2 regions of the Blautia stercoris genome follow, and region 1 is predicted to be linked to the other one. Evidence: a T-box and tRNA genes for the amino acid it is inferred to sense, from the RefSeq annotation. Region 1 holds a T-box; the other holds one or more tRNA genes.
The links. A T-box is a leader RNA that pairs with one kind of tRNA and senses whether it is charged. The one in region 1 lies ahead of ACYQ2D_RS13905 (valine--tRNA ligase), so its partner is inferred to be a tRNA-Val.

Region 1 (6,913 bases):
TTGCAAAATAAGTAAGTATTGATTTATTATTTTTACAAAGGGCGGAATTCTTCTGAAATAAAGTGAAGGATTTCGTCTTTTTTTGAGTAAAAAGCAAAAAGGAGAAAACATGGCAAAGTATATTGTAAAACGTATTCTTACTGCGATTCCTCTGATTATTGTAATCACAATTCTTTGTTTTTCTTTAATGCATCTGGCACCCTATGATGCAATTGATGCGATGACAACTCCGAAGATGTCTCCGGAGATGGTTCAGATGATTCGTGAAAAGTATGGATATGATCAGCCGGTTTACGTGCAGTATATTCGCTGGCTGGAGGGAATTTTAAATGGAAATTTCGGCTATTCTATTGTAACGAAAACCAATATCTTTGATGAACTGGCAATAAGGATTCCAAACACAATCAAACTGGTTCTTCCTTCTTATCTGACCGCCTATGTGATTGCAATTGTACTTGGATTGCTGGCAGGTTCTCATAAAAATAAATGGCAGGATAAACTGATAGATGGAATTTGTTCTTTATGGATTGCCATGCCTACATTCTGGGTAGCGATGCTGTTTATCTACCTGTTTGGCTACAGGTTGAGAATTCTTCCGATTCTTGGTATGCATACGGTAGGTGTAAAAACACTGGGAGATTTCTTTTTACATTTTATTATGCCTTATGTGGTACTGACGCTGGCATTTATTCCGGATAATGTCCGATATGTTCGCTCTTCTACAATTACTCAGTATTCGGAAGATTATGTTATGGTACAAAAGGCTTTTGGAGCATCTCGTACGGAAATTATGTTTAAACATGTCTGTAAAAATGTATTGCTTCCGGTTATCACAAAACTTGGTATGGCTCTGCCTACTCTGGTAACAGGTGCAGTAATTACAGAGACCGTATTTAGCTGGCCAGGAATTGGACCTTACTTTATTAAAGCGGTACAGGGAATGGATTATCCTATCGTTATGATTATCCTGATTTTGTCTTCCACATTGGTTGTTCTGGGAAATCTGTTGTCTGATATCTTATATTGCGTAACAGATCCAAGAATTAGAAAGATGAGGTAAGTATATGGCAATGAATGATTCTCAAAAAAAACGTCTGGAAAATGTCTGGGAGGCATTAAAGCATGATAAAATAGCAATATTTTCGATTGCTTTTCTTGCAATTATTTTGATTTTATCTTTGCTGGCTCCCGTGCTGCCGTTAGAGCCAAATAAAACAGATGTCTCTCATATGCTTGAGGCACCAAGCAGTGTTCATATTTTTGGAACAGATGAAGTGGGACGTGATTATCTGGCTCGTGTAATCTATGGAGGTCGTATTTCTTTATTAGTTGGTGTTCTTGCTATGTTGATGAGTATTACGATTGGTGTGACAGTTGGGATTCTGGCAGGATATCTTGGAGGAATCGTGGATAGTATTTTGATGCGTATTGTAGATGTTTTACAATCTATTCCATGGCTGATTTTGGTTACGGTTGTCAGTATCTTTTTTAAACAGGGACTGGTATCAATTGTTATTGTAATTGGATTCTTTTCCTGGATGGAGATTGCACGACTTGTTCGGGCAGAGGTAATGTCTGTAAAGGAGCGGGAATATGTATTATATGCAGATTTTACAGGTGTGTCCTTACTTAAAATGGTTATCAGACATCTGATTCCATCTGTACTTCCTACTATTATTATTGCAGCAACGACAAGTATTTCAAATGCAATTATGACAGAATCTTCTTTAAGCTTTCTGGGAATTGGAATTCAGGAACCTTTGTCATCCTGGGGAAAATTATTGCAAAGTGCGCAGAGTAATCTGCAAAATGCAGTTTATATGGCAATTATTCCGGGACTTTTAATTATGCTGACTATATTTGCATTTAACAAGCTGGGTAATCTGCTCCGGATTTATGTAGATCCGCGTGTGATGGATGAAAGTAAATAGGAGATAAGAAGATGAATGAAAATAGAGTATTAACCATCGACAATCTGACAACTGTATTTAAAAGTCATAAACAGAAAATTCAGGCAGTACGAGGGGTTTCTCTTTATGTGGATGAAGGGGATATCCTTGCAATTGTAGGGGAATCCGGAAGTGGAAAAAGTGTAACGATGAAATCTGTTATGGGACTGCTTGGAGAAAGTGCAGAGATACAGGCAGACCATCTGGAAGTGTTAAAGAAGGATTTATTATCCATGTCAGAGAAAGAAAAAGAAAAGATGCGCGGAAAAGACATGGCTATGATTTTTCAAGACCCTATGACAGCTTTGAATCCACTGAAAAAAATAGGAAACCATATGACTGAGGTCTTGTGTCGTCATCAAAAGCTGAGTAAAAAAGAGGCAAGAAAAGTAGCAGTGGATATGCTTGCAAAGGTAGGAATTTCTTCTCCTGAAAGTCGTATGGAGCAGTATCCTCACGAATTTTCCGGTGGAATGAGACAGCGAGTAATGATTGCTATGGCTTTGTGCTGTCAGCCACGCCTTCTGATTGCAGATGAACCAACGACTGCCCTTGATGTGACGATTCAGGCACAGATTTTACAGCTTTTAAAACAGTTAAATGAAACAGAACATATGAATATTATTTTGATCACGCATGATTTGGGAGTGGTAGCTTCTCTGGCAAAGCGAATTGAAGTAATGTATGGTGGACTTATTATGGAGGAAGGAACAACAGAAGAAATTTTTGAAAATCCAACCCATCCTTATACCAGAGCTTTGCTTCATGCGATTCCGAAATGTGAAAGTGGCTGCCGGGAACGTCTGGAACCGATTCCGGGTATGGCACCATCTTTGGCAAATCCTCCGGAAGGATGTCCTTTTGTAACACGATGTAAATTTGCCTGTGAGGAGTGTAAAAAAGAAGTTCCCCTTATGCGCTCCTATTCAGATACACAGTCATCCAGATGTATTTTCACAAAAAGAGAACTGGATGAGAAAGAGAAGAAAGAGGAGAAATAACTATGGAAACAAAAGAGCAATATCTCCTGGAAGCAAAGAATCTGTCGAAGTACTTTCCGGTAAAAAATTTTTTTGGGAAAACGATACAGCAGGTAAAAGCAGTAGATCGTGTGAGTCTTTCGATAAAGAGAGGGGAAACATTTGGTCTGGTAGGAGAATCCGGATGCGGAAAATCCACATTGGGAAGAACGCTGATTCGTATGTACGAACCTACGGATGGTACTTTAATTTATGATGGAGATGATATAACAAAAATAAAAGGAAAAGAGCTTCTTTCCTACCATAAACGGATGCAGATTATCTTTCAGGATCCTTATTCCGCATTGGATCCACATCAGAATGTAAGAGAAATTATGGCAGAGCCGATTTCAGTTTTTGAAAAGCTTTCTGAAAAAGAGATGGAACAGCGAATTGTAGGTTTGCTGGAAAAAGTAGGAATGAAGGCAGACGATATGGGAAAATATGCGTATGAATTTTCCGGTGGTCAGCGTCAGCGCATTGGTATTGCAAGGGCGTTATCGGTTCATCCGGAATTTCTGCTTTGTGATGAACCAATTTCTGCTTTAGATGTATCCATTCAGGCACAGGTTGTCAATGTGTTAGAAGATTTGCAGAAAGAACTGGGACTGACTTATCTGTTTGTGGCACATGATTTATCTATGGTACGCCATATTTCAGATCGGATCGGTGTGATGTATCTGGGAAAGGTTGTAGAAAGCGGAGAAAGTGATGAGGTTTATGATAATCCTTGTCATCCTTATACACAGGCACTTCTGAAAGCCATTCCAATTGCGGATCCAAAGCGGGCACTTAGTCTGGAGCAGTTTGGAATGAAAGGAGAACTGCCAAGTCCGCTCCACGTTCCGTCAGGATGTAGATTTCATACACGTTGTCCGTATGCAATGGATTTGTGCAGGCAGCAGGAACCGGAATTAGAAGAAAGGACACCGGGACATTTGGTGGCATGCTGGAAAAAATGACAGCGAAGAATAATGATTTTAAAAAGTTATCATGCAAAATGTAAAAGGAAACTTGACGAATCTGATAGAAAATGGTACTATAAATCTAGTATAATTCCATAGAACTGTTGAGTGCATCTATACTGACCGCACAGAATAGGTGAAAAGGGAATCAGGTGCAAGGCCTGAGCGAGCCGGTCACTGTATATGGGGAGTGACGCCGGAGATACCCATTGTATAAAATTATATGAGAAGGGCGGCGAAGCGTTAATCCATGAGCCAGGAAACCTGCTTAACAGCAGTAAGGTGAAAAACTTCCGTGCCAAAGTTTTGTATCTGGAATTCGTATGGAATGCCAAAGCTCGGAGCCTGAACATTATAGAATTATGCGACTGATTAAACGGCAGGGGGAAGAAAACTTCCCCCGTAAATAAAGAAAGAGCGAATGTAAAATGAATCGGAACTTCCGGTTCATTTTTTTGCTTGACAAAAAGATTTTTTATGATTATGATGTATCGTAGCAAAAGGTGTTGAAAAAGAGGAGTACATTTGGAAATCTGCCAGAGAGAACGGCAAAATGCTGAAAGCACGTTTCAGAGGAACAAGTGGAAGGTAGCTTTGGAACCGGAATGCTGAAAGGGTGAGGGGACTGTAAAGAAAAGCCATCCTGCGTAGGTGTTCACGCGTCGTCTGCGTTAACAGACTTAGAGTTAAAAAGCAAGGTGGTACCGCGGACATTCGCCCTTTACAGTTTTATCTGTAAAGGCTTTTTTATTTTTATGATAAATGTCTGCAAAAAAAATAAACCAATAAAAACAAGGAGGTAGTCATGAGCAAAGAACTTGCAAAAACTTATGACCCAAAGGGTCTTGAAGAAAGACTGTATCAGAAATGGCTTGATAATAAATATTTTCACGCAGAGGTAAACAGAGATAAAAAACCGTTTACTATCGTTATGCCGCCGCCAAATGTAACCGGACAGCTTCACATGGGGCATGCACTGGATGAAACTATGCAGGATATCCTGATTCGTTTTAAGAGAATGCAGGGATATGAGGCACTGTGGCAGCCGGGAACAGACCATGCAGCAATCGCTACAGAAGTAAAGGTAATTGAAAAATTAAAAGAGCAGGGGATTAATAAAGAGGATTTAGGTCGTGAGGAATTCTTAAAACATGCCTGGGCATGGAAAGAAGAGTACGGCGGAAAAATTATTAACCAGTTAAAGAAACTGGGTGCTTCTGCTGACTGGGACAGAGAACGTTTCACAATGGATGAAGGTTGTTCAAAAGCAGTCAAAGAGGTATTTATCCGTTTATACGAAAAAGGATATATTTACAAAGGTTCCAGAATCATCAACTGGTGTCCGGTCTGCCAGACCTCTATTTCTGATGCTGAGGTGGAACATGAGGATCAGGATGGATTTTTCTGGCACATCAATTATCCGATTGTTGGAGAAGAAGGTCGTTTCGTTGAAATCGCAACCACCCGTCCGGAAACTCTGTTGGGCGATACTGCAGTTGCAGTTAACCCGGAAGATGAAAGATACAAAGATTTAATCGGAAAAATGTTAAAACTGCCTTTGACAGACAGAGAAATTCCGGTTATCGCTGATGAATATGTAGATAAAGAATTTGGAACAGGTTGTGTAAAAATTACACCGGCACATGACCCAAATGACTTTGAAGTCGGAAAACGTCATAACCTCGAAGAAATCAATATCATGAATGATGATGCAACCATCAATGATTTAGGTGGAAAATACGCAGGCATGGACCGTTACGAAGCCAGAAAAGCAATGGTAAAAGATTTAGAAGATCTTGGTCTTTTAGTAAAAGTTGTTCCGCATTCTCACAGTGTAGGAACACATGATCGTTGTGGTACAACCGTAGAACCAATGATTAAACCGCAGTGGTTTGTAAGAATGAAAGAAATGGGAGAGGCTGCAATCAAAACATTACAGGATGGCAACCTGACTTTCGTTCCGGAACGTTTTGATAAGATTTACATGCACTGGCTGGAAAATATCCGTGACTGGTGTATTTCCCGTCAGTTATGGTGGGGACACAGAATCCCGGCTTATTACTGTGATAACTGTGGAGAAACAGTTGTTGCAAGAGAACTGCCGTCTGTATGCCCGAAATGCGGCTGTGAACATCTGACACAGGATGAAGATACCCTTGATACATGGTTCTCTTCTGCATTATGGCCATTCTCAACACTTGGCTGGCCGGACAATACAGAAGAATTAAATTATTTCTATCCGACCGATGTACTGGTAACCGGATATGATATCATTTTCTTCTGGGTTATCCGAATGGTATTCTCAGGTCTGGAACAGACCGGAAAAACTCCATTCCATCATGTACTGATTCATGGTCTGGTACGTGATTCACAGGGACGTAAAATGAGTAAATCCCTCGGAAATGGAATTGACCCGCTTGAGGTTATCGATAAATATGGTGCGGATGCACTTCGTCTGACTCTGATGACAGGAAATGCACCTGGAAATGATATGAGATTCTACTGGGAGAGAGTAGAAGCAAGCCGTAACTTTGCAAATAAAGTATGGAACGCCTCCAGATTTATCATGATGAACCTGGAAAAAGCAGAAGTACCGCAGGAAATTGATTTAAATGCTTTAACTGGTGCCGATAAATGGATTCTTTCTAAAGTAAACAAACTGGCAGAAGAAGTAACCGAAAATATGGATAAATATGAACTTGGTATTGCTGTTCAGAAAGTCTATGACTTTATCTGGGAAGAATTCTGCGACTGGTATATCGAAATGGTAAAACCGAGATTGTACAATGAAGAAGACACCACAAAAGCAGCAGCTCTTTGGACTTTAAAAACAGTTCTTGGAAATGCACTGAAATTATTACATCCATATATGCCGTTTATTACAGAAGAAATCTACTGCACTCTTCGTCCGGAAGAAGAATCTATCATGATTGCTTCCTGGCCGGAAAGAAAAGCAGAATGGGATTTTGAAGCGGATGAA
Region 2 (6,913 bases), 850 kb from region 1:
TTCTTTGATTCCCAATATCAAGACAACAATCAAACAAGGAAGCCCTGCCATAAAAAACAAAAGGCATACTCCGGATTTTATTTTCTTTTTCATAAATTTATAAAACCCAGACCTCTTTTGTTTATTCTTATGACAAAACTTCCCTGTCCTATTCATATTCTTATAATTTCAAAATTTAACTAAGCCTCATTATTTTTTTATAATCAGTACCGGAATCGGTGGATTATTTTTGCGGTTGTAATAAGCACTCACAATCACCAGATATTTTTTTTCATCAAGGCTCTTTAAATACGCTAAAAGTGTATCCCTTTCCTCAAATCCGGTCTCTCCTCCGCTGTAAATACAAAGACTCATCACTCCACCTTTTTTAAGCAGTCTCAGACCCTCTATAACGGCGTTTTTACTGCTTTCAGGCTTCGTAGCAAGAGAATGGTCACTTCCCGGCAAATATCCGAAATTAAAGCAAATACCGTCCACAGAAGCCTCATCTGCATACTTTGCCATATTTTCATGACTGTCCAGTATTAATCTTGCCTTCTGCTCCATCCCCTCTGATTTTAATAATGCTCTTGTTGATTCAAGTGCCTGCTTCTGAATATCAAATGCAAGCACCTGTCCCTCTTTCCCTGCAAGCTCACATAAAAACAGCGTATCGTGTCCATTTCCCATTGTTGCATCAATATACGTTCCGCCTGTCACTGCCTGCATTAAAAACAATTCATGACACCATTCGGTTATCTGAAATGATTTCATAATGTCTTACTTTCCTCCAATGCCTGTGCAAGGTCATCGATAATGTCTTCTACATTTTCAATTCCGACAGAAAGACGAATCAATCCCGGAGAAATTCCTGCTGCCTTGAGCTGTTCGTCATTTAACTGTCTGTGAGTATGACTTGCCGGGTGTAAAACACTTGTCTTTGCATCTGCAACGTGTGTCACAATAGATGCCAGTTTTAAGCTGTCCATAAATTTAACAGCCGCTTCTCTTCCTGCTTTTAATTCAAATGAAATGACTCCGCAGGTTCCGTTTGGCATGTACTTTTTCGCCAGTTCATGATATTTATCATTTGGAAGTCCCGCATAATTTACATGACCGACTAACTCATGCGCATCTAAAAATTCTGCAACTTTCTGCGCATTATAACAATGTCTCTCCACACGAAGCGGAAGTGATTCCAGACTTGCATTTAATAAAAAGCAGTTCATCGGAGACGGAATTGAACCTAAATCACGCATTAACTGTGCATTAATTTTTGCAATGTAAGCAGATTTTCCAAAATGCTCTGTATACACAATACCATGATAAGATTCATCCGGTCTTGTCAGCCCATGGAATTTTTCTCCATAAGCGTCCCAGTCAAACTTTCCACTGTCAATAATTGCACCACCAACCTGCATTGCATGTCCATCCATATATTTTGTCGTAGAATGAGTGACAATGTCTGCGCCCCATTCAAACGGTTTACAATTTACCGGAGTAGCAAATGTATTATCTACAATAAGCGGGACTCCATGTTCATGCGCAAGTTTTGCCATTTTTTCAATATCAAGCACAACCAATGCAGGATTGGAAATTGTCTCTGAAAAAACAGCTTTCGTATTTGGCTGAAATGCTTTTTCTAATTCTTCTGCCGGTGCATCCGCATCTATAAAAGTACATTCGATTCCCATTTTCTTTGCTGTTACGCCAAGCAGATTCAAGGTTCCGCCATAAATTGCAGAAGCACAAATCACATGGTCTCCGGCTTCGCAGATATTAAAGACCGCATAAAAGTTTGCCGCCTGTCCGGATGAAGTTAAAACTCCGGCCACTCCGCCTTCCAGATCTGTAATTTTCTCCGCTACCATATCATTTGTCGGATTCTGAAGTCTGGTATAAAAATATCCTTCATCCTTTAAATCAAATAAGCGTCCCATTTCTTCAGATGTATCATATTTAAATGTTGTGCTTTGATAAATCGGCATCATTCTCGGTTCGCCTTTCTTTGGTTTCCAACCGGAATGTAAGCATTTTGTTTCGATGTGTAGCTCTTTTCCCATTTCTCATATCGCCTTTCTTGGTATTATATTTCTTTTATTGTACCACTTTCAGACATATCCTGCCACTGACATCTTATTTTTCTCTTAATCTTACACAGTTATCGACAATTATCGACGAAACTTCTTCTGTCCATAGATAATCAGACCTACAAATACAACGATTCCAATTGCAAGAATTATCAGCTTATTTCCGCTGTCTAATTTATTCATGGAATCTAAAAATCCAAGCACCATCATATCAATGCCGATAACTGCAATTGCACCACCTGTTGCCATCATAAATTTTCTTTCGTTCTCCGGTGACACACCTTTTGAAAATCTCTCACGAATCATACTTGGCTTTCCCCAGATAACAAGATATAAACCAATCACTACAACTACTGCAGCTAAAATAATCATCATCAGACAATCTCCTCTCATTTTCGCTCACTCCTTCCCTTATAGTATATATAAGACTCAAAAAGTATTTTGACCCTAACATCATAATACTGTAAAATTAATATCAAGTAAAGAAAATATAAGACCAACGAAAGGATTGCCTGATTATGAAAGAACAAATTTATACCATTCCTTTAATGGATGCTTTTAATGCCGGTGATGAGTGCCCATTCTGCTTTATCGAAAGAAATCTGGAACAGCATGCCATGGATTTTGTACTTGGCGCCGGTGCTTCTTATATGGAAGATGATATCCGTGCCGAAACCGATAAAGCAGGATTTTGCCGTGAACATTATAAAAAGATGTTTGAATATGGAAACCGCTTAGGATGCGGTCTGATTTTAACCACTCATTTCAAAAAGAAAAACGAAGAATTAAAGCAACAGATAAAAATGTTTTCTCCTGCAAAAGCTTCTATGTTCAGCCATTTTAAAAAGGCTCAGTCTACCACGGATGCTCCAAAAACTTCTATCGGTGTCTGGGCAAAAGCACAGCAGGAAAGCTGCTATATCTGTGACTATTATAAAAATACTTATTTGCGCTACCTCGATACGTTCTTTGAACTCTATCGAAAAAATCCTGAATTTGTCGAGCTTTTCAAAAAAAGTAAAGGATTCTGTCTCCCGCATTTTGCTGATTTAGTCGAAAATGCAGAAACAATTTTATCAGACAAAGAAAAATCGGATTTTTATGAAACGTTATTCCCACTGATGACCGAAAACATGCAGCGTGTCACTGACGACCTTGAATGGTTCTGTGACAAATTCGATTATAAGAATAAAGATGCAGATTGGAAAACTTCAAAAGATGCAATTCCAAGAGGAATGCAAAAAGCTGCTGGCAGCTATCCAGCAGATCCGCCATACAAATCGGCTTTATAGAATTTTAGATGCTCTGGTAACGTAGTTGCCGAGCAGGTAAAGCGGACATTCGCAATCCGCTTCGCTACTTGCTCATGAACGCAGTCGCTTTGCGATCTGTCAGTGGGAGTTGAAAGCTCCCACTGACAGAAGCATCCCCCTCACCCGCCGCTTAGTGCTTTGCGCACTTGAAGTGGGGGAATGCTTATCTGCGTTCAAAAATGACACAAAAAAAACAAGAGCCTTGAATCTTGAGGGGGGATAGATTCAAGGCTCTTATTTTTCACGTCTACTTTATAAAAAAGAAGGAGAGCCGATATAAGGGAAATATCGGCATATGAAAAAGAAAAAGATTTTTGAAAAAAGTCTTATTGGCTTTGTTCAAGTAATAATATACACAGAAATTGTGATGATTTTGTGTTCAAATAATGAAAGAAATATGAAAAAGTATTTTATACTTTTTTTATGAATTGGTATTACCGGTTTGTTTTTTGCTTCTTTTAGTGCGTGAAACGCAATTTCCCCTGCAAAAACGCAACAAAAAAAGATTGAAATCTTGATAAGAGATTTCAATCTTTTAAGCAGTGAAGCATCGGGGATTCGAACCCCGGACAACTTGATTAAAAGTCAAGTGCTCTACCGACTGAGCTAATGCTCCATATTTCAATAATTTCATCCTGACTATTCGCAGGAAAAATGCCCAGAGCCGGAATCGAACCAGCGACACGAGGATTTTCAGTCCTCTGCTCTACCAACTGAGCTATCTGGGCCTAATAAAATTAAATTGAGTAGCGGGGACAGGATTTGAACCTGTGACCTTCGGGTTATGAGCCCGACGAGCTTCCAGACTGCTCCACCCCGCGTTATTAATTTAAAAGCCGATGATCGGACTCGAACCGATAACCTGCTGATTACAAATCAGCTGCTCTGCCAATTGAGCCACATCGGCATAAATCAATGAATAGAATCGCACCTCATCGGTACTTTCAATGGGCGATGGTGGATTCGAACCACCGAAGGCGTTGCCAGCAGATTTACAGTCTGTCCCCTTTGGCCACTCGGGAAATCGCCCATATTAATTTTTAAAATAAATGGGACCTACAGGGCTCGAACCTGTGACCCTCTGCTTGTAAGGCAGATGCTCTCCCAGCTGAGCTAAGATCCCATTATTCTTTTCGTTTCCTTTCGGAAACAACGACCCAGAAGAGACTCGAACTCTCGACCTCCGCCGTGACAGGGCGGCGCTCTAACCAACTGAGCCACTGGGCCTTATGAAGAATATATCTTCAAAACTACATATACAAAACCGAAACCATGCAGACACTTGCCGCTCCACTGATTTCTCAGCTTCTGGTCAAGCCCTCGACCGATTAGTAGCAGTCAGCTCCATACATTGCTGCACTTCCACCTCTGCCCTATCTACCTCGTCGTCTTCAAGGGGTCTTACTTCTTTCGAATGGGATATCTCATCTTGAGGGGGGCTTCACGCTTAGATGCCTTCAGCGTTTATCCCTTCCAGGCTTGGCTACTCTGCCATGCAGTTGGCACTACAACAGATACACCAGCGGCCTGTCCATCCCGGTCCTCTCGTACTAAGGACAGCTCCTCTCAAATATCCTACGCCCACGCCGGATAGGGACCGAACTGTCTCACGACGTTCTGAACCCAGCTCGCGTACCGCTTTAATGGGCGAACAGCCCAACCCTTGGGACCTACTACAGCCCCAGGATGCGATGAGCCGACATCGAGGTGCCAAACCACTCCGTCGATGTGAACTCTTGGGAGTGATAAGCCTGTTATCCCCAGGGTAGCTTTTATCCGTTGAGCGATGGCATTCCCACTTAATACCACCGGATCACTAAGCCCTACTTTCGTACCTGCTCCACCCGTCGGTGTCGCAGTCAAGCTCCCTTCTGCCTTTGCACTCTTCGAATGGTTTCCGTCCATTCTGAGGGAACCTTTGGGCGCCTCCGATACCCTTTCGGAGGCGACCGCCCCAGTCAAACTCCCCGCCTGGCATTGTCCCACCGCCGGGTCACGGCGGCTGGTTAGAAACCCAATACTGCAAGGGTGGTATCCCAACATCGACTCCGTAGCAACTGGCGTCACTACCTCTCAGTCTCCCACCTATCCTGTACATGCAATACCGAATCCCAGTACCAAACTGGAGTAAAGCTCCATGGGGTCTTTCCGTCCTGGCGCAGGTAACCAGCATCTTCACTGGTACTTCAATTTCACCGGATGCATTGCCGAGACAGCGCTCAAATCATTACGCCTTTCGTGCGGGTCGGAACTTACCCGACAAGGAATTTCGCTACCTTAGGACCGTTATAGTTACGGCCGCCGTTTACTGGGGCTTAAATTCAATGCTTCGTTTCCTGACATCTCCTCTTAACCTTCCAGCACCGGGCAGGCGTCAGCCCATATACCTCACCTTTCGGTTTCGCATAGACCTGTGTTTTTGCTAAACAGTTGCTTGAGCCTATTCTCTGCGGCCCGCTTTTACACGGGCACCCCTTCTCCCGAAGTTACGGGGTCATTTTGCCGAGTTCCTTGGCAATGCTTCTTCCGTCGGCCTTAGGATTCTCTCCTCATCCACCTGTGTCGGTTTACGGTACGGGTACGTTACAAACAATAGCGGCTTTTCTTGACGCATGGCTCACACACTTCCCTACTCTAGTTCGGTCCGCATCACGCCTTTGGATTGCCACACGGTTTTTCCTATGTGACTCCTCCTTCGCTTGCCCCGGGATTCCATTCCCGGGTTGTGCTCTCCACACGTGTCCCCACAGTTCTGTTCTAACGCAGTACAGGAATCTCAACCTGTTGTCCATCGGCTACGTCTTTCGACCTCGCCTTAGGTCCCGACTTACCCAGGGCAGATCAGCTTTACCCTGGAAACCTTAGATATTCGGCCATAAGGATTCTCACCTTATTCTCGCTACTCATTCCGGCATTCTCTCTTCAATACAGTCCACAGCTCCTTTCGGTACTGCTTCTTCCCGTATTCAATGCTCCTCTACCAATGTATTTAATACATTCTTCAGCTTCGGTGTCGTGTTTTAGCCCCGGACATTTTCGGCGCAGGACCTCTCGACCAGTGAGCTATTACGCACTCTTTGAATGTATGGCTGCTTCTGAGCCAACATCCTGGTTGTCTTCGAAATCCCACATCCTTTTCCACTTAACACGTACTTTGGGACCTTAGCTGGAGGTCTGGGCTCTTTCCCTTTTGACTATCCAACTTATCTCGTATAGTCTGACTCCCGATAATCAATTCCATGGCATTCGGAGTTTGATATTCTTCGGTAGGCTTTGACGCCCCCTAGGAAATTCAGTGCTCTACCTCCATGTATCTCTATCGAGGCTAGCCCTAAAGCTATTTCGAGGAGAACCAGCTATCTCCGGGTTCGATTGGAATTTCTCCCCTATCCACACCTCATCCCCACCCTTTTCAACGGATGTGGGTTCGGTCCTCCACTGCCTCTTACGGCAGCTTCAACCTGGACATGGATAGATCACCCGGTTTCGGGTCTGCACATACTGACTCTGGCCCTATTCAGACTTGGTTTC

Region 2: it has a tRNA-Val gene. The T-box ahead of ACYQ2D_RS13905 (valine--tRNA ligase) is inferred to sense a tRNA for this amino acid. The anticodon was not compared.

Annotation. Positions count from the first base shown of each region.
Region 1 is NZ_BAAHYF010000002.1:904,558-911,470, forward strand. Features, by position in the region: gene ACYQ2D_RS13880 (ABC transporter substrate-binding protein) at 1-11, shown strand, start outside; gene ACYQ2D_RS13885 (ABC transporter permease) at 110-1,060, shown strand; gene ACYQ2D_RS13890 (ABC transporter permease) at 1,065-1,931, shown strand; gene ACYQ2D_RS13895 (ABC transporter ATP-binding protein) at 1,943-2,950, shown strand; gene ACYQ2D_RS13900 (ABC transporter ATP-binding protein) at 2,953-3,930, shown strand; cobalamin riboswitch at 4,023-4,219, shown strand; T-box leader at 4,431-4,658, shown strand; gene ACYQ2D_RS13905 (valine--tRNA ligase) at 4,739-6,913, shown strand, end outside.
Region 2 is NZ_BAAHYF010000002.1:57,950-64,862, reverse strand. Features, by position in the region: gene ACYQ2D_RS10100 (SpoIID/LytB domain-containing protein) at 1-93, opposite strand, end outside; gene mnmM (tRNA 5-(aminomethyl)-2-thiouridylate-methyltransferase MnmM) at 190-753, opposite strand; gene ACYQ2D_RS10090 (O-acetylhomoserine aminocarboxypropyltransferase/cysteine synthase family protein) at 750-2,042, opposite strand; gene ACYQ2D_RS10085 (hypothetical protein) at 2,151-2,462, opposite strand; gene ACYQ2D_RS10080 (DUF6062 family protein) at 2,588-3,361, shown strand; tRNA gene ACYQ2D_RS10075 (tRNA-Lys) at 3,926-3,998, opposite strand; tRNA gene ACYQ2D_RS10070 (tRNA-Phe) at 4,038-4,110, opposite strand; tRNA gene ACYQ2D_RS10065 (tRNA-Met) at 4,130-4,203, opposite strand; tRNA gene ACYQ2D_RS10060 (tRNA-Thr) at 4,217-4,289, opposite strand; tRNA gene ACYQ2D_RS10055 (tRNA-Tyr) at 4,331-4,412, opposite strand; tRNA gene ACYQ2D_RS10050 (tRNA-Val) at 4,433-4,505, opposite strand; tRNA gene ACYQ2D_RS10045 (tRNA-Asp) at 4,536-4,609, opposite strand; rRNA gene ACYQ2D_RS10040 (23S ribosomal RNA) at 4,691-6,913, opposite strand, start outside.